Regions from separate parts of the Pandoraea faecigallinarum genome, predicted to be linked through region 2. Evidence: riboswitches for the same ligand, from Rfam matches in the RefSeq annotation. Region 2 holds a riboswitch; each other region holds the start of a gene.
The links. Region 2 has a riboswitch for cobalamin ahead of AB870_RS03720 (TonB-dependent receptor). Riboswitches for the same ligand answer to the same signal wherever they lie in the genome.

Region 1 (6,450 bases), 490 kb from region 2:
ATCGCGCCGCGCGTGGCGGCGCTGCTGGACGTGGCGCAGATCTCGGACATCACGAAGGTCGAGAGCGCGGACACGTTCGAGCGTCCGATCTACGCGGGCAACGCGATTGCCACGGTGCAAAGCTCGGACAAGGTGAAGGTCATCACGGTGCGCTCGACGGGTTTCGATCCGGCAGCGGCCACGGGCGGCAGTGCGGCGGTGGAAAGTGTGGCGGCCACGCCGGACGCGGGGGTGTCGCAGTTCGTGGGCCGTGAGGTGACGAAGCTCGACCGTCCGGAGCTGACCTCGGCGAAGATCATCGTCTCGGGCGGGCGGGGACTGGGCAGCGGCGAGAACTACACGAAGGTGCTCGAGCCGCTGGCGGACAAGCTGGGCGCGGCGCTGGGCGCATCGCGTGCGGCGGTCGATGCGGGTTACGTGCCGAACGACTATCAGGTCGGGCAGACGGGCAAGATCGTGGCGCCGCAACTGTACGTGGCGGTGGGGATCTCGGGTGCGATCCAGCACCTGGCTGGGATGAAGGATTCGAAGGTGATCGTGGCGATCAACAAGGATCCGGAAGCGCCGATCTTCTCGGTGGCGGACTACGGCCTGGTGGGCGATCTGTTCACGGTCGTGCCGGAACTCACGGGCGCGCTGTAAGCGTGCCGAAGCGGTAACGACACCGCAAGGCAGCAAGGCTGCGGGAGCCGATCCCGCAGCCGATTCGTATGGGGAGGCGGCTGGCAACGGTGCGCGTCCTCATCCGAATCGGTCGAACAGCAAAAATAATCAGAACAACAACCATCCCGGCATTCGCCACCATCCGAAGGCAATCGGAATCCCTTGGAGGAACGACATGAGTTATCAGGCCCCGATCAAGGACATGCAGTTCGTCATGAACGAACTGGCGGACCTGAAGAGCATTGCTGCGCTGCCGGGCTATGAGGATGCCTCGCCCGATGTCGCGCAGGCCGTGCTCGAAGAAGCGGCCCGCTTCAATCAGGAAGTGCTTGCGCCGCTGAACGTCATCGGCGATCAGCAGCCGAGTACGTGGAAGGACGGCGTGGTCACCACCACGCCCGGTTTCAAGGAAGCCTTCCGCCAGTTCTCCGAAGCCGGCTGGCAGGGCGTGCAGCATCCGCAGGCATTCGGCGGTCAGGGACTGCCCAAGCTCGTCGCCACGCCTTGCACGGAAATGCTCAACGCCGCGAACCTGTCGTTCGCGCTGTGTCCGCTGCTCACCGACGGTGCCGTCGAAGCGCTGCTCACCGCAGGCACCGATGAACAACGTAAGCTCTACGTGCCCAAGCTCCTCTCGGGCGAGTGGACCGGCACGATGAACCTGACCGAGCCGCAGGCGGGCTCAGATCTCGCGATGGTGCGCACGCGCGCGGAGCGCGAAGCCGATGGCACCTATCGCTTGTTCGGCACGAAGATTTTCATCACGTTCGGCGAACACGACATGGCCGAGAACATCGTCCACCTCGTGCTTGCCCGCACGCCTGATGCGCCCCCGGGCGTGAAAGGCATTTCGCTGTTCATCGTACCCAAGTTCCATGTCGACGCCCAGGGCAACCTTGGTGCGCGCAACGACGTGCATTGCGTGTCGATCGAACACAAGCTGGGCATCAAGGCGAGCCCGACGGCGGTGTTGCAATTCGGCGATCACGGCGGCGCGACGGGCTACCTCGTCGGGGAAGAAAACCGTGGCCTGGAATACATGTTCATCATGATGAACGCGGCGCGTTTCGCCGTGGGCATGCAGGGCGTGGCCATCGCCGAGCGTTCGTATCAGCATGCGGTGGCGTATGCACGTGATCGTCTGCAAAGCCGTCCCGTGGACGGTTCGTCGCGCGACGCCGTGACCATCATTCATCACCCCGACGTCAAACGCATGCTCATGACGATGCGTTCGCTCACCGAAGGTGCGCGCGCGCTTGCCTATGTGGCGGCGGCGCAGGCCGACATCGCCCACCACGCGGCCGATGCCGACGCATGCAAGCGCGCGCAAGCGGTCTACGAGTTCCTCGTGCCGATCGTGAAGGGCTGGAGCACGGAAATGTCGCTCGAAGTCACCAGCCTCGGCGTGCAGGTGCACGGCGGCATGGGGTTCATCGAAGAGACGGGCGCGGCACAGTACTATCGCGACGCACGCATTCTGCCGATTTACGAAGGCACGACGGCAATTCAGGCAAACGATCTGATCGGACGCAAGACGTTGCGCGATCGCGGTGCCGTGGCCAACGCGCTATGCGAGCAGATTGCGGCGACGGAGCGCGAACTGCGTGCGGCGGGCGGCGTGGCGACGTCGGTGGCGGACCGCCTCGCGAAGGGCCGCGAAGCGCTGTCCATCGTGGTGGACTACGTTGTGGCGAATACGCAGGACAATGCCAACGCGGTGTTCGCCGGCAGCGTGCCGTATCTGAAACTCGCGGGCATCGTGCTGGGGGGCTGGCAAATGGGACGTGCGCTGCTCGCCGCGCAGGCGCTGCGCGATCGGGACCCATCCTTCTACGACGCCAAGATTGGCACGGCACGCTTCTTCGCGGACCACATTCTGACGCAGGCCCCGGGACTTGCGCAGGCCATCACCGAAGGCGCGGACTCGGCGCTCTCGCTCGACGAAGCCCAGTTCTGATCGCAGTACGTCAAATGAAAAAAGGCGACCCTCGGGTCGCCATTCTTTTGGGCGGTGCTCCGGCGTCGAGATGAAGCGCGCAACGACGCCGGACGAAAAAAACGGCACTGCGCGAACGCAGTGCCGTGTATCGGGTCCCCGCCTCAGCCGCTAAGCCGGCATCCTGAACCGAAGGTTCAAGGTGGTCGCGGTTAGTAGCGCTTTGGGTTCATCAGACAGAGTGACGCTCACGCCAGCACTACAAACTTCCGCAACCTGCAACAGATCATTGGTTCAAGGAATCTATGACTTTCGCGAACCAGGCAGGGAAAACTAACCTTTTGGACCGGACGGCCCGCGCGCTCTTCAGCTTTGATACTGATCGATTACCGCGCTCAGCCGTTCGTCCATGGCTTGCATTCTACGCTGAATTTCTTCGGCGGGGAATGCTTGTCCGGCAGCAATACTCTTTTCCAACGCAAGCAATTCGGATGCCAGACTCAACGCTGCCATGACGGCAATCCGGTCGGTGCCACGCACGCTGCTTTGCGCGCGAACCTTGCTCATTTCCGCGTCCACGCGCGAGACGGACGCGAGCAGGTCGGCTTCGTGTTCCGGCGGGCAGGCGAGGCGGTAAGACTGTTCGAGAATATGAACTTCAAGCTGCTTGATCGTCATGCGTGTTCTCCACCGGGGGTGCCGAGCAGATCCATCTGACCCTCAGCGGGGTTTTGCGTCGGAAGCTTTTCAAGGATCGCGTTCAGGCGAACCTGAGCCTCGTCGATCTTGGCGGCGAGTTGATCGCGTTGCACTCGCAACGCGTCGCGTTCCGTGCGCAATTGCTCAATGGCGGCGCGGGTTTCTTCACATTCGGCACGCGCGCGGTCGAGTTCCGCAAGCAGCGCCTGATTGTGTTGGTGAAAGCGTTGGCTGATGACAACCAACTGTTCCATTTTGTCGGTGAGATTGTCGAGATCGGTGAGCATCGGGCTGCGTCCTCTTGATTGCCCTACATTCTAACGGAATCGGCGGCCAATGCCCGACGAACGAGCATTGACGCTCATTCGAATGGCCCCTACACTTGCGGCACTTCGGTGCTCGCGCACGCCCTCCCGGCATGCGCAGTTAAACGGGAAACAGGGAGCCGCGTCCCCACACGGGCTGGCCAACCTGTGCTGCCCCCGCAACGGTAAGTCATTCTTTCGACCCGAAAGGTTTCCGAAAACGCGCTTCGCCTCCAACGCCACTGTGTCCTCACCGTGCACGGGAAGGCCGGTCAGGCGCGACGATGACCAGCCCGGATACCGGCCCAAGTGAGTGGGGAATTCAGCATGCCGCCCAGCGCAAGCCGCAGGCGGCATGCCGTCGTTTTCAAGTGTCGATGCTGCCTGTGATGCTCGCATGCCGACGTGTCCGCGACGCTCCCCTTTCGTCGGCGGCCTGCGGGGGAACGGGCCAAGGCAATAAGAAAACTACGGAAGTTACACTCGACCATGCGCACCCACGTTCGCGCGATGACGCCGCACGCGTCTGCTTTTTCACGTCGCCCCCCGGCCAGCGCTGCCCTGACGCCTTTCCCACCGTCTGCGCTGTCTGCACCATTTGCACCGCTCGCGCAGACGCCATATCGTCTCGCGCTCGGCGCCGCCTTGCTGGCCGCCTGCGCTTGCAATGCACGAGCCGCCGACGGCGCGCCCACCCTCAATACGACCGTCGTCACGGCCTCGCGCACCGAGCAAAAGCTCGTGGACACGCTCGCTTCCACCTCGGTCATCACGCGCGAACAAATCGAGCAAAGTCAGGCCCAGGATTTGCCGACGCTGCTGCGCGGTCAGGCCGGCGTGGAGATCGCACAGAACGGCGGCTTTGGCGCGTCGGCCAGCATTTTCATGCGCGGCGCGGCGTCGAACGCATCGCTCGTGCTGATCGACGGCGTGCCCGTCAACTCCGCCACGACCGGCACGACCAACATCGCGCAAATTCCAGTGTCGCAGATCGACCACATCGAAATCGTGCGCGGCAATGTGTCCGCGCTGTACGGCTCCCAGGCGGTCGGCGGCGTGATCCAGATCTTCACGCGCCACGGCGACGGCGGTCCGCCCAGAGCCTACGCCGAACTGGGCTACAGCACGAACAACACCACGCAGGCGAACGCCGGTATTGCCGGGTCCTTCGAAGACGGCAAGACGCGCTTCTCGCTCGACATCTCGCGCTTTCACACCAACGGCATCTCGGCCCAGGACCCGCGCTTCGCGCCCAAGGTCAATCCGAACCGAAATGGCGACGACAACACGAGCGTCACGGCCACGCTGTCGCGCAAGTTCGGCTCCACGTGGGAAGCCGGCGTACGCCTGTTCCAGAGCGACGGCAGCATCAGCTACGACAACGCATTCGGCAAGCCCTCCGATCTGAACGACACCGATGCCCGGGTGCGTCAGATATCGGCCTATGCCAAAGGCAAGATCACCGACAAGTGGAGCACGCGCCTTACCGTCACGCAGGGCGACGATTACAACTATAACTACCTGAACGGCGCGGGCAACGGCAATTACCATACGTCTAGCCATCAGATCGACTGGGCGAACGAATACGCCTTCATGCCGGATCAGAAGTTGATTGCCGGTTACACGCGTCAGGAACAGACGGTCGAGAGCAGCACGAAGTACGACCGCAATAACCGCCATCTCGACTCGTTCTACGTCGGCTACGAAGGCGTGATTGCAGACAGACACGAGGTACAGGCGACGGTGCGCCGCGACATGTATTCCGACTTCGGCGGTGCCAACAGCTACTGGGTCGGCTACGGCTACCGGCTGACCGACCAGTGGAAGCTGATGGCGAACGCGTCCGACGGTTTTCGCGCGCCGACCTTCAACGAACTGTTCTACCCGGGCTTCGGCAACCCGAATCTGCAACCGGAACGCTCGATCTCGAAAGAACTTGCCGTGCAGTTCTACGACGCGCGCTTCGGTTTGGCGAAGCTTGCGCTGTTTCGCACGAACTACACCAATCTGATCCAGTCGCTCACGGTGTACCCGTATACCGCGGCGAACGTGGCAAACGCCCGCGTCGAAGGGCTTGAACTGACGTATCAGGGCAAGATTCAGTGGACGGGGACGGACGTGCGCGCGTCGTTCACGCGTCAGAATCCGACCGATCTGGACGCCGGCAAGGTCCTTGCCCGTCGCGCCAGGCAGTACGGCTCGTTCGGCGTGACGCAGTCGCTTTTCGGCAAGTTCAGTGTCGGCGGCGATGTCTTCTATAGCGGCGAGCGTTACGATACGGGAGGCCAGCATCTTGGCGCCTACGCACTCTTCAACCTTCAGGCACGGTACGACATCGACAAATCCTGGTATGTCTCGGCGCATCTGGACAACGTGTTCAACAAGCAATACCAGACGGTCTATGGCTACAACACCCTTGGACGCGCAATCTATGTCTCACTCGGCTGGAAGCAGTTCTAAGCACACGGACGGTGCCCGACGGACATACGTCGCGCCCGGTGCGGCCGCCCGGGCAAGAGGCGCCGCCGCATGACGCTGCGTCGCGCCTTCGCCATCTGGACGGGGTTGGCCAGCGTTGCGCTGCTCACGCTCATCGCGTCGCTCAGGCTGGGGAGCGTGCCGGTTTCGCTGCGCGAGATCGGTGCCATGGCATTGGGGCACGACGTGGGCCTCGCGGGTGACGTGATCTGGCGTTTGCGTTTGCCGCGCGCGCTGGCGGCATTTGCCTGCGGCGGCCTGCTCGCCGTCGCCGGCACGCTCATGCAGACGTTGCTGCGCAATCCGCTGGCCGATCCCTATGTGCTGGGCATCTCCGGCGGTGCGAGTGTCGCGGCGCTTGTCTCGCTC
Region 2 (6,450 bases):
AAAAGGGCGGCTTCGCGTATCACGCCACCATGCCCACGGACAGTCTCGCGAAGCTGCGCGACGTCATCGGGGAGACCGAAGCCTATGGACTGGAAAAGGTACGCGCGCAGCAGATCGAACTCGGCCAGCGCATTCGTGCGTTGTTGAAAGCGAAGGGCTTTCGCAGCGTGGCGGCCGACGGGTTCGAAGCCCCGGGGGTGGTGGTGAGCTATACCGACGACGAGGGCATTCGCTCCGGCAAGAAGTTCGCCGAAGTGGGCGTGCAGACGGCCGCCGGCGTGCCCCTTCGCTGCGACGAACCCGAGGACTTCAAGACGTTCCGCATTGGCCTGTTCGGACTGGACAAGCTCAACGATGTGAACGCGGCAGTGGAGCGCTTCGCCAAGGCGCTGGACAAGGTGCTGTAACGCGCGCTTCGCCTGCGCCCGTTCTGCGCGCGTCCTGCGCCTGTCTTGGGCGCGGGAGACAAGCCTAACGAAGCGCGCGACTTGCTGGCGCCTCGCCGTGAACGTCCGCCTGAGCCGGCGTCTGCGTTTTGGGGAAGTGCATGTCGCGATACTTCACGAAGCGCGAGCCGCGCACCACCCGGTAGCCCGCCCAGATCAGCAGGAACAGCGGAATGCCGATGTAGGTCGCCACCACGCCGCCCCAATCGATCTTGTCCTGAAGAAACGCCTCGTAGTTCTGGCCCAGCGTGATGACGAGGCACAGCACGAACGCGAAGATGGGGCCGAACGGGAAGAACGGCGAGACATACGGCAGATTCGACAGATCGTGGCCCTGCCGCACGTAGCCGCGACGGAACCGGTAATGGCTGATCGCAATGCCGAGCCACGCGATGAAGCCGGTCATGCCGGAGGTGTTGAGCAGCCAGATGTACACGGCGTTCGGGCTGAACACGAACGTGAAGAAGCACAGCGCGGCAACGGCGGCTGTCGCGAGCAATGCCCACGTCGGCACACCGTTGCGCGAGACATGCCCGAACACGCGCGGCGCCTTGCCGTCGCGGGCGAGGCTGTAGAGCATGCGCGTGGCCGCGTACATGCCGGAATTGCCCGCCGAGAGCACAGAAGTCAGCACGACGGCGTTCATGACCGAGGCCGCGCCGAGGAGCCCCGCGCGCTCGAAGATCAGCGCGAACGGGCTGACGCTGATGTCGGTGACGTCGTTGCGCAGCAGATGCGGGTCCGTGTACGGAATGAGCAGGCCGATGACGAGGATTGCCGCCACATAGAACAGCAGAATGCGCCAGAACACCTGACGCACGGCGCGCGGCAGATTGCGCGCCGGATCCTTCGATTCGCCGGCGGCAATGCCGATGAGTTCGGTGCCCTGGAACGAAAACCCCACGACCATTGCCACGCCGATCAATGCCGCGAAGCCGCCGGCGAAGGGAGCGTCGCCAATCGCCCAGTTCGCCACGCCGCCAGTCTCACCGCCGCGAATGATGCCGAGCAGCATCAGCACGCCCATTGCGACGAAGGCCAGCACGGCGACTACCTTGATGAGCGCGAACCAGAATTCGGCCTCGCCGAAGCCGCGCGCCGACAGGGCATTCAGGCCGAACGTGATCGCAAGAAAGAGGGCGCTCCAGTAGACGCCGGGCACGTTCGGGAACCAGTAAGCCATGACGAGCTGGGCGGCAACCAGGTCCACCGCCACCGTGACGGCCCAGTTGTACCAGTAGTTCCAGCCCAGCGCGAACCCGAAGCCCTCGTCGACATAGCGCGCGCCGTACGTCGAGAACGAGCCGGAAACCGGCATGGCGGCGGCCAGCTCGCCGAGGCTGGTCATCAGAAAATAGACCATGAGGCCGATCAGCACATAGCCCAGCAGTGCGCCGCCGGGCCCCGCCTGCGCGACGGTGGCGCCGGAGGCCACGAACAGGCCGGTCCCGATGGAGCCGCCCACTGCGATCATCGTCAGGTGACGGGCGGACAGGGAGCGACGCAGTTCCGACGGGGCGGCGTTCCCCGCCCCGGTGTCCTCGCGCAGCGGGTCATGTTCCGATATTGCCAAAGTCGTGTTCCTCGATAGCCTTATGAGCGAATAGGAGTCCCCCGGGCCGCCTTCGGACCGCGGGCATCGAGCATGGTGGTGCTTCGCGCATCTCCCGGACACCGACCATCGACTTCTAGTTGTGGGTGCCGGGGAAATGGATGCCCGGTTCGCAGACGCCGAACAGGCCGTGGGGGAGGTAATTCAGAGTGGGGGGATTGTACTGCGGGTCTCCCCGGCGAGGCTACTTTCTGCCGATCCCGGCGCTTGCCGATGCCATGGCGCCGAAATTTGTGAGTATCAATGATTTCGCAAAGCCGCAACAACACGTAGAATGCGCGCTACCGACGGCCGGAAGCTGGTGCAAATCCAGCGCGGTCGCGCCACTGTAACTCGTCGTTTCGACGGGAAGTCAGACCTGGCCGTCGGGCTCACCGACCTTTTTTTGGGGCGCGAAACCCCAGGAGACCACGTATGACCCGCACGCTTCGCTTGCTGCGAATCTCCCCGTTCGTCGATTTCTCTCGTGCGCCAGTCGCCGCGCACGCTCGTCTCGCCTTGCCGTTGTCTGCCTGAGCCGGGCTCGCGGCAAGACACATCACCGGACCCGCCCGGCGCCCGGCCTTCCGCCAGTCGCACCGATTCCCGCAACGCCCGGGATGCGGGCGCGCGTCCGCACGAGAAACGCACGATATCGATAAGTCGTCGCCCAGGACGACAGGGGAAGACTCATGCATCGCTCATGCCCGGGGGCCTTCACCGGAGCCCCGGCCACGCGCGGCTTTGCACACAAGCAAACCGCACAGTTCCTCGTCGGCGCATGCTCGCTGTTCGGCGGCGCCTCTACCTGCGCGTTTGCGGACGAGGCGAAGCTGCCGCCCGTTACCGTCAGCGCCCGGCATTCGCGCGACGACGCGCCCCTCTCCACGCCGGGCGACACCGGCTCGCGCCTGAACCTGTCGAGCCTCGACACGCCGGCGAGCGTGGAGTCCGTTACCGCCGCGCAGATCGAAGCGCGCGGTGACCAGACCGTCAACGACGCCGTCACGCGTGCTACCGGCTTCACCAGCACCGCCACCCCCGGCAATGGGGGCACCGCACTCGCCGTGCGCGGCTTCGCCGGCCAGGAATCGGTGATGACGCTCTACGACGGTACGCGGCTCTATCCCGGGGCGGGCACGATGACATTCCCGTTCGACACCTGGCAAGTCGAGCGGATCGACGTGCTGAGAGGACCGGCGTCGGTGCTGTATGGCGAAGGCGCCATCGGCGGTGTGGTGAACGTCATTCCCCGGCAGCCGCAGCGCGAATCCGCCACGACGCTTCAGGCAGGCTTCGGCACGCAGGCACAGAAGCGCTTCGCCCTCGACACGACCGGCGCCCTCGGTCCGATGCTGTCGTATCGCTTCTACGTGAGCGATAACCGCAGCAACGGCTGGGTCGAGCGTGGCGATTCGCATACGACGTCGGTCGGCGGTGCGGTAAAGCTCGACGTCTCGCCGCGACTGTCGTTCACGCTTTCCTACGATTACGCACGCCAGATGCCCGCGACGTACTTCGGTGTGCCGCTCAATGGCGGTGCGCTCGATACCGCGCTGCGCGACAGGAACTACAACGTCGGCAACGCGCTGATTGCCTATTTCGATCAGTCGACCCGGCTCACGGGCGTCTACCGTGCTGGCGACGGCATCACGATCCGCGATCAGTTGTATTACCTGAACACGCACCGGCACTGGCGCAATAGCGAGTCGTACGAGATGGACCCGTCGACGCGTCTGGTCACGCGCAGCGACTACATCGAGATCCTTCAGCACGAGCAGCAGGCCGGCAACCGGCTCGATGCGACGATCGAGCGTAGTCTCGCGGGCCATGCGAACCGCTTCGTGATCGGCGTCGAAGCGAATCGGATTTCGTTCCGTCGCGACAGCAATACGCCATTCGGCGGGTCGTCCGTCGTGAGCGCAGACGGCTTCGATCCGGGCGTGTTCGCCAGCCCCGATCCCACCGTACCCGAGTTCCGGACGCTCACGCATCAGGTTGCGCTGTTCGCCGAAGACCGCTTCGACATCACCTCACGGCTCTCGGCCGTGGGCGGCCTGCGTTACGACTATCTCGACTATTCGCGCCGTCAGCTTGCATCCGGTACGGCCTTCGGAAAGGCGTTCTCGAACGTCGGCTGGCGTCTGGGCCTTGTCTATCAGGTCGGTCCGTCGGCATCGGTTTACGGCCAGTACACGCGCGGCGCAGATAGCGTCGGCTCGCTCGTCACGCTGTCGCAATCGCAGACACAGTTCGAGCTGGCAACCGGCGAACAGTGGGAGGCGGGCTTCAAACAGGAACTGCCGGAGGGACGCGGCTTCTGGACGCTCGCCGTCTATCAGATCGTGAAAAAACATCTGCTGACGAGCGATCCGCTGCATCCGGGCGTCACGCAGCAGGTCGGTCAGCAGTCGTCTCGTGGCGTCGAACTGTCGGGGGCGCTGACGCTGGGCTACGGTGTCTCGGTCGAGGCGAATGCCGCACTGCTGCGCGCCCGTTACGATCGTTTCGACGAAAACGTCGGCGGTATGGCCGTCTCGCGCAGCGGCAACGTGCCGAACAACATTGCGCAGCAAACCGCCAACGTGTGGCTGACCTGCTCGCCGATTCGCGATGTGGTGCTCGGCGCCGGGTTGCGCTACGTCGGCCGCCGCTACAGCGATAACGCGAACACCGCACCGATGCCGTCTTACACCGTATTCGACGCCTCGGTGTCGTGGCGGGCGACCCGGCATATCGATCTCGCGCTCTACCTGCGCAATCTGGGCAATCGCGCGTACGCGGTGACGTCGGAATCGCCCACCGAGTGGTTGCTCGGCCCGTCGCGCTCGGCGCAGGTCGTCGCGACGATGAAGTTCTGAGCCTGCCGTCCGACGATGCGCGGCGAACTTCACATTGCCCATCTCAGCTGGTCGCCCGAAGACCATGCCGAGCTCACGCCGGAGGGCGGAGCGCCACTGCTTCAGTCGATCTCGCTCGATGTCGCGCGCGGCGAATTCGTGGGGTTGATCGGGCCGAACGGCAGCGGCAAGACGAGCCTGCTGCGCTGTGCATTCCGCTACGCGAAGCCGCAGGCGGGCACGGTGACGCTCGACGGCATCGACGTGTGGCGCGAATCGCCGCGCTGGTCTGCGCAGCACATCGCCGTGCTGTTGCAGGAGTTGCCTGACGACTTCGGGCTCGACGTCGAACAGGTCGTGCGGATGGGGCGCACGCCGCACAAACGTCTGCTCGATGCCGATACGCTCGCCGATGCGGCCATTGTCGACAAAGCCCTGCGCGACGTCGACATGACGCTCGCGCGTGCGCGCCCCTTCGCCACCCTCTCGGGGGGAGAGAAGCAGCGCGTGTTGCTCGCGCGCGCTCTCGCGCAACAACCCGACGTATTGATGCTCGACGAGCCGACCAGCTTTCTCGATCTGCATCATCAGGTCGAACTCATGCGCCTGATCCGCGCATTGAAGGTGACGACGCTCGCGACGATTCACGACCTCAATCTGGCCGCGGCGTATTGCGACCGTCTGTATGTGCTGGTCCGCGGCGAGATCGTCGCCTGCGGGTCGCCCGCCGACGTGCTCACAGTCGAGCTGCTCGCGCGAGTGTTCAAGGTCGACGCGCTGGTCGACCGGCATCCCGTCACACGCCGTCCACGTATCACTCTCGTGCATCCGCTATGAAACGCCTTGTCCTGCTCGGCTGCGCGGCCTTCGGTCTGGTGGCGACGTCATCGAACGTCGCCGCCGGGCCGAAGGCCGCCGCTCACTATCCCGTCACGGTGCGAAGCTGCAATCGCACGGTGACCTTCGAGCGCGCCCCCGAACGGGCGGTCAGCAACGATGTCAACCTCACGGAAATGATGATTGCCCTTGGCCTGCGGCCGCGCATGATCGGCTTTACCGGCATCAGCGGATGGAAAACTGCCAACCCCGCGCTGCGCCGGCAACTCGCCGGGTTACCCGAGCTTGCGCAACGCTATCCCTCAATCGAAGTGCTGGTGCAGGCAGGGGCCGATTTCTACTTCGCGGGGTGGAACTACGGCGTGCATGTCGGCGGTCCGGTCACGCCGGCAATGCTCGCGCCCATGGGCATTCGGACGTACGAACTGAGCGAATCCTGCGCTCACGTGATGCCCCGTGGCGCAGCGTCGTTCGACGACGTCTACAACGATTTGCGAAACCTCGGACGCATCTTCGACGTCGAGTCCGCCGCGCACGCGCTCGTCGATCGCATGAAAACGCGGCTTGAGGCGTTGAAGCGCCGAGTGGACGGCGCGCGCGCGCCCGTGCGCACCTTCGTCTACGACAGCGGCGAGGACAGTCCCTTCACGGCGGGCCGTCTCGCCATGCCCACGGCGCTCATCGGCGCCGCGGGCGGACGCAATGTGATGGACGATGTTGCGCAGAGCTGGACGCG
Region 3 (6,450 bases), 2.1 Mb from region 2:
TGGTCCTGCAAGTGGCGCTCGATCAGATGGCGCGCGGACTTCACGCCCAGCGCCCAGGCCGTCTGCGTGGGAATCGCGCGGGTGTCCACCGAGTAGAAGTTGCGTCCGGTCGGCAGGACGTCGGGACGCCCGCGCGACGGCGCACCGCTCGGCCCCGGCGGCACGAAACGGCCTTCGAGACCTCGTTTGAGATGGCGCAACTCCTCGCTGCCGCACGCATCGAGCGCGGGCAGCACTTCGTCCCGCGCGCGGGCCAACACCTCGCGCGTGGCCGGGAGCGCCTGCGTGGCGGTGTCGAGCGACGCCGTCCCTTCACTCGCCAGCATCTGTAGCAGGCGTGCGCCCAGCAACTCCAGCCGCTCGCGCGTATCGCCCTGATGGCGCCACGGCGCATCGCTCACGCACGCGAGCAATGCCGGGCGCGGCCCAGTCCACGGCGTCGCCGCTTCGGCGCCAAGCGGATCGAACCCGCCATCGATCCGCAAGTCTTTCGCCAGCGCGTCGATCAGACCCGCGTCGCGCCCCTGTCCGGCACGCACCGGAAAGCGCATCAGCGCGAGCAACGTGTCGCAACGTTCGCGCCCGGTCGGCGAGCGTCCGAAAATATGAAGTCCGTCACGAATCTGCGTTTCCTTCAACTCGCACAGCCACGTGTCCACGCGCGTGAGTAATTCGTCTTCCGCTTCCTGACCGCTCGGCGCGTCGAGACTCAACTCCTCATGCAGACGATGCCGCACGATAGTCTCGAGAATCGTGCGGCGTAGCAGTTTCGCGCGACGCATGTCGACCATCAGGGCGTCGTAATACTCGTCGACCTGGCGCTCCAGATCCTGCAACGGACCGTATGACTCGGCGCGCGTGAGCGGCGGCATCAAGTGGTCGACGATGACGGCCTGCGCGCGGCGTTTCGCCTGACTGCCTTCGCCGGGATCATTGACGATGAACGGGTACAGGTGCGGCGTCGGCCCGAGCGTGAGATCCGGCCAGCAACGGTCCGACAGCGCAACACTCTTGCCCGGCAGCCATTCGAGGCTGCCGTGCTTGCCCACATGTACGACGGCGTCCACGCCGAACGTATGCCGCAGCCAGAAGTAGAACGCCAGATAGGCGTGCGGCGGCACCAGTTCGGCGTCGTGGTAGCTCGCGTAGTCGCCATCGACCCGCGAACGCGAGGGCTGAATGCCGACGAAGACGTTCCCGCATCGCCAGCCGGCGATCATGAAACGCCGCTGACGTAGCGTCGGGTCCCGATCCGCCGGTCCCCAGCGCGCGTCGAGCGCCTCGCGTACCGGGGCGGGCAGCGTCGCGAATGCCGCCAGATAATCGTCAAGCGCATAACTCTGAAACGCCGGTCGCAGCGCGCGCATGCCGGGATCGTTGGTCACACCTCGGGTCAACCGCGCCATCAATGCGTCGCCGTCGGGCGGCAGTTCGTCGACGCGATAACCCTCGTCGCGCAGCAGCGTCAGAATCCCGAGCACCGATGCCGGTGTGTCGAGGCCGACACCGTTGCCGATGCGCCCTTCGCTCGCCGGGTAGTTGGCCAGCACCAGCGCGAGTCGCTTCTGCGCGTTGGGTTTCTTGCGCAGCAGGCACCAGCGACGGCTCAGTTCCGCAACGAATTCGACACGCTCCGGATCCGGCTGATAACGCACGACGTCGACTTCGGTGCGTGAGCAACGGTAGTCCAGCCCCTTGAAGCTGATCGCGCGCGTAATGATGCGGCCATCGACCTCGGGCAACGCAACGTGCATGGCGATGTCGCGCGAATTCAACCCCTGATTGTCCTCGACCCAATCGTCGCGGTTGCCCCCGCTGAGAATGACCTGCAATACCGGGGCGTCGATGCCGAAGCCCTGCGCCAGGCGCGGATCGTGCGGCGTCGACGTCGAAAAAGCCGTGGTATTGAGCACGAGCGAGACATCGTGCGCGTCGCAAAGCCGTTGCACGACGTCGCAACTCAATGCGTCCTTGAGCGAGGTGATCGCAATCGGCAGCGGGTTCAGGCCCCGCGCGGCGAGCGCATCGATCAGGGCGTCGAACACGCGGGTATTGGCCGCCTGCAAATGCGCGCGATAAAAGAGAATCGCGACGACAGGCGCGCCGGCCTGCCAATCGGCATGCCAGTCGGCCATCGCCGGGTGATGGTTGTGCGGATGATAAAGCGCCGCATTCGGCACGGCGAGCGGCAGCGGCGGTTCCTCGCCCCACCCCAGCGCCTGCCACGCGATGGCCCGCAGGAACGCTTCGGCGTTGACCGGGCCGCCCTGACGCAGATAGCGCCACAAACGCGCGCAGAACTCGGGGCTCGCCGTGCTCAACGCCGTGAGATTCGGGTCTTCCTGCAAGTCGCCCGAGAACATCACGAGCATTTGCCCACGACGCTGTGCCAGCGCGACGATCTGCTCGATGCCGTACGGCCAGTACGCCTCGCCGCCGAGATGATCGACCACCACCACGCGCGCATGCCGCAAGACATCCTCGACATAGAAATCGACCGACGCCGGTTGGCGCAGATACGTGACATTGGCGAGCCGCAGACTTGGGAAATCGTCACCGAGGCGCTCGACCACGCTCGCCAGCAGCGACAACGTCGTGTCGGCGGAACTGAGCACGACGATGTCGGCAGGCTGCTGGTCGATGCGGATCACACCGGCCGCGTCGTCGACGAAGCCGCCGGGGACTGTGCGTAGCAGATGCATGCGAGGCGTCGTCCGGGGGGCGTGCGTCAGGCCGTCGCGACGGGCGAGATCGCGCGCAGTGCGGCGTCGAACTCGCGCTGAAGCGCGTCGGCGTCGAGATCTTCGCCGATCAGCACGAAGCGGCTGCCGCGCACGTCCGCCGCGCGCCAGTGACGGTCGAAATAGCTGTCGAAACGCTGGCCCACACCCTGCACGACAAGGCGCATCGGCGCACCGGGCAAGGCCGTGAAACCCTTCGCACGGTAGATCGTGTGATGCTCGACCAGTTGACGCAACGCCGCGATGATCGTCTCGCGCGATGCGGACGCGCCCAACGCGTCCAGAGCGTCGGAGGCCTGCGTCGACACGCAGACCATGACCGAATCGAACGCGTCGTGGTGATGGTCGGCGTCGTCCGCCGAGCCGTGGTGATCGTGGCGCTGGTCGATGGTTTGCTCGGACGCCGAGTTCAGGCCGAGCAGCACACCCAGGTCGAGGTTGCCATTGCTGGCGGGCACGATCTTCACGTGCGCGGGCAACGCCTCCCGGATCGCCGCCGATACGCTGGCCTGCGCCGCCTCGTCGAGCAGATCGGTCTTATTGAGGACGACGAGATCGGCTGCACTCAGTTGATCTTCGAACAGTTCGTGCAGCGGCGACTCGTGATCGAGGTTCGGGTCGGCCTTGCGCTGCGCATCGACGGCGTCGGGATTTTCGGCGAATTGCCCGCTGGCCGCCGCAGGACCGTCAACGACCGTAATGACCGCATCAACGGTGAAGCCATTGCGAATCGACGGCCAGTTGAAGGCCTGCACCAGCGGCTTGGGCAGCGCCAGCCCGGAGGTTTCGATCAGCACGTGGTCGATCCGGTCGCGTCGCTCGTTGAGCGCTTCCATCACCGGGAAGAACTCCTCCTGCACGGTGCAGCACAGGCAGCCGTTGGCCAGTTCGAACAGTTGGCCCTCGGTCTCCCGGCCGTTCTCGTCGCAGCCGATGCCGCAGCCCTTGAGAATCTCGCCGTCGATGCCAAGCTCGCCGAACTCGTTGACGATCACGGCGACGCGCAGGCCGTTGTTGCCGGACAGGATGTGACGCAGCAGCGTGGTCTTACCGCTACCGAGGAAGCCCGTAATCACGGTCACGGGGATCTTGCGCATGGAACTCGACATGGAAGCAAAGCGTAGTCGCACGCCTGACCCCGCCCGGCACCGTCGTCGGTACGGCGCGCGGCCCGCCCGGCAGGACGCGACCGTGCCGCCGCCGGCGGCTGCATCGGAAAAACGGAGAAAGCGTGACAAAGCTGAGGGTTTGACTGCACACCGCCTACCCGCAGTGCCAATCGTCTTCTCCGGCCGGTATCCGGGCTGACGAAACGGCCGCTTCACCTTCCCACGCCGCCATCGAAGGCTGTTGCGCAGTGGTCTCGCCCCTTGAAACAGATGAAACACCTGCGGGGTTGAAGACGGCCCGGCACCGCATGACTGCGGCGCCTTCGTTTTACCGTTGCGGGGGCAGCACAGGCTGGAGCGTCGCGTCGCACGACTTGCGCGTGGTCGCGCCGCTCTCCTGTTTCCCGTTTAACTGCGCGCACGGGAACATGCGCGCGAGCACCAGATTAGCCGCGAGTGTAGGTGCCGGATACCGCTGCGTCAAGGCAGCGAACGGGCAAACGCCTGTGGTATGCTCGCCACCAGATTTTTTCATCCCCCTGTGAGACGTTGCAGTGCATCGAGTCATCGTCCTGGCCCCCCTCCGGCGGCATGTCCCTCCCGGATGCCGGGCATCGTTCTCGCATCCCCTCGTCACATGAACGCCGGCCTTCAGGTCCATCGTCACGCACGAGGTCCCCAATGAGTGCCACGAGCCACGAGCGCCGCGCCTGGCTGATCGGCGCCGGGCCGGGCGACGCCGAACTCATCACTGTCAAGGCCATGCGGGCGCTCGCCGTCGCGGATGTCGTGCTGGTGGACGACCTCGTGAATCCGGACGTGCTCCTCATGGCCGGGCCACAGGCACAGGTCGTCCACGTCGGCAAGCGCGGCGGACATGCCTCCACCCCGCAACGCGAGATCATCGAGCTGATGCTCGCGCACTTGCGCGCCGGCCGCAGCGTGGCGCGTCTGAAGGGCGGCGACCCGTTCGTTTTCGGACGCGGCGGCGAAGAACTGCTGGCCCTGCAAGCCGAAGGCGTTGCCGTGGAGATCGTCAACGGCATCACCGCCGGCATTGCTGCGCCAACGACGCTCGGCATTCCCGTGACGCACCGGGGGCTGGCGCAGGGCACGATCTTCGTGACGGGGCACGGCGCGGGCGACGACGAGCCGGATTGGCAGGCGCTCGCCGCCGCGGGCCTCACGCTCGTCATCTACATGGGCATCCTGCGTCTGGAAGACATCGCGAATCGCCTGTTGCAAGCCGGGCTGGCGCCGTGCACACCGTGTGCCGCCATCGAGTCGGCGACGTTGCCGGCGCAGCGTCACGTGCTTGCCACGCTGAACGCCCTGCCCGCCAAGGTCCGGGCCGCCGGCATCGGCTCGCCATCGATTATCGTGATCGGCGAGGTGGTCTCGCTGGCGCATACGTCCGACTCTGCCGGCCCGAAGCCTGCCATCCCGAAGCGTGCTGTCCCGATCGCCGCGGTACGGCCGCTGAGTGTCGGCATCGGCTTCCGGCAGGGTGTGACGGCCGAACAGATCGAGGCCGCCGTGCGCGCGGCGCTGGGGTCACGCACGCTGGCGGAAGTCGGCGCGGTGGCAACGCTCGACAGAAAGGCCGCCGACCCCGCGCTCGTCCGTTTCTGCGAGCATCACGGCCTTGCCTTGATAGGATGCGCACCTGCGGATATCGAAACGTGTCTGGATGCCCATCCGCAGTTGCCACGTTCGAACACCGTTTACCAACACACCGGCGTGCACGCCGTCTGCGAGCCCTGCGCATTGCTGGCCGCGTCGGGCGGCACGTTGCTTGCCGCCCGGCATATCGGCGATGGCCTGAGCGTCGCCATCGCCACGAAAGCGCCAATGGAGTCACGACACGATGAAGACCGATAGCGAATCCCACCTGCGCATGACGCAGCGACGCCGCGAGGGACACGAAAAGAAGCAGGCCGCAGCGACGACCGAAAAGGGCCTTCTCATCGTGCACACCGGCAATGGCAAGGGCAAGAGCACCGCGGCGTTCGGCATGGCGGTTCGCATGCTGGGCCACGATCAGCGCATCGGTGTCGTGCAGTTCATCAAGGGCGCATTGCACACGTCCGAGCGCGACTTTCTCGGCAGCCATGCCCGATGCGACTTCGTCACGATGGGCGACGGCTACACGTGGAATACGCAGAACCGCGACGCCGACATCGCGACGGCGCGCAAAGGCTGGCAGGCGGCCGTCGACATGATCGGGAGCGGCAACTACAAGATGGTGATTCTCGACGAACTGAACACCGTGCTGAAGTACAAGTATCTGCCGCTTGAGGAAGTGCTCGGCGTGCTCGGCGCACGCGGCGAGATGCAGCACGTCGTCGTCACCGGCCGGCACGCGCCGGACGAGCTGATCGAAGCGGCGGATCTCGTCACGGAGATGCGGCTCGTGAAGCACCCATATCGCGAGCAGGGTGTGAAGGCGCAACAGGGCATCGAGTTCTGATCGTGGCCTCGTGCCCCGCGTTGTTCATTGGCGCTCCGGCGTCGGGTCAGGGCAAGACCACGGTCACCGCCGGGCTGGCGCGACTGCATCGAGACCAAGGACGTAAGGTCCGGGTCTTCAAGACCGGCCC

Region 1: linked by a shared signal. The riboswitch ahead of AB870_RS05985 (TonB-dependent receptor plug domain-containing protein) and the one ahead of AB870_RS03720 (TonB-dependent receptor) in region 2 are both predicted to bind cobalamin.
Region 3: linked by a shared signal. The riboswitch ahead of cobW (cobalamin biosynthesis protein CobW) and the one ahead of AB870_RS03720 (TonB-dependent receptor) in region 2 are both predicted to bind cobalamin.

Annotation. Positions count from the first base shown of each region.
Region 1 covers NZ_CP011807.3:1,314,205-1,320,654, forward strand. Annotated here, with positions in the region: gene AB870_RS05960 (electron transfer flavoprotein subunit alpha/FixB family protein) at 1-642, shown strand, start outside; gene AB870_RS05965 (acyl-CoA dehydrogenase) at 839-2,620, shown strand; RNA gene ssrS (6S RNA) at 2,752-2,932, opposite strand; gene AB870_RS05975 (cell division protein ZapA) at 2,966-3,277, opposite strand; gene AB870_RS05980 (hypothetical protein) at 3,274-3,585, opposite strand; cobalamin riboswitch at 3,675-3,926, shown strand; gene AB870_RS05985 (TonB-dependent receptor plug domain-containing protein) at 4,093-6,063, shown strand; gene AB870_RS05990 (FecCD family ABC transporter permease) at 6,133-6,450, shown strand, end outside.
Region 2 covers NZ_CP011807.3:820,789-827,238, forward strand. Annotated here, with positions in the region: gene AB870_RS03710 (aminotransferase class V-fold PLP-dependent enzyme) at 1-407, shown strand, start outside; gene AB870_RS03715 (amino acid permease) at 472-2,019, opposite strand; adenosylcobalamin (AdoCbl) riboswitch at 2,325-2,472, shown strand; gene AB870_RS03720 (TonB-dependent receptor) at 2,730-4,898, shown strand; gene AB870_RS03725 (ABC transporter ATP-binding protein) at 4,914-5,714, shown strand; gene AB870_RS03730 (ABC transporter substrate-binding protein) at 5,711-6,450, shown strand, end outside.
Region 3 covers NZ_CP011807.3:3,918,115-3,924,564, forward strand. Annotated here, with positions in the region: gene cobN (cobaltochelatase subunit CobN) at 1-2,702, opposite strand, end outside; gene cobW (cobalamin biosynthesis protein CobW) at 2,729-3,850, opposite strand; cobalamin riboswitch at 4,015-4,311, opposite strand; partial or broken gene cobA (uroporphyrinogen-III C-methyltransferase) at 4,532-5,257, shown strand; gene AB870_RS27465 (cobalamin biosynthesis protein) at 5,387-5,731, shown strand; gene cobO (cob(I)yrinic acid a,c-diamide adenosyltransferase) at 5,718-6,320, shown strand; gene AB870_RS17180 (cobyrinate a,c-diamide synthase) at 6,323-6,450, shown strand, end outside.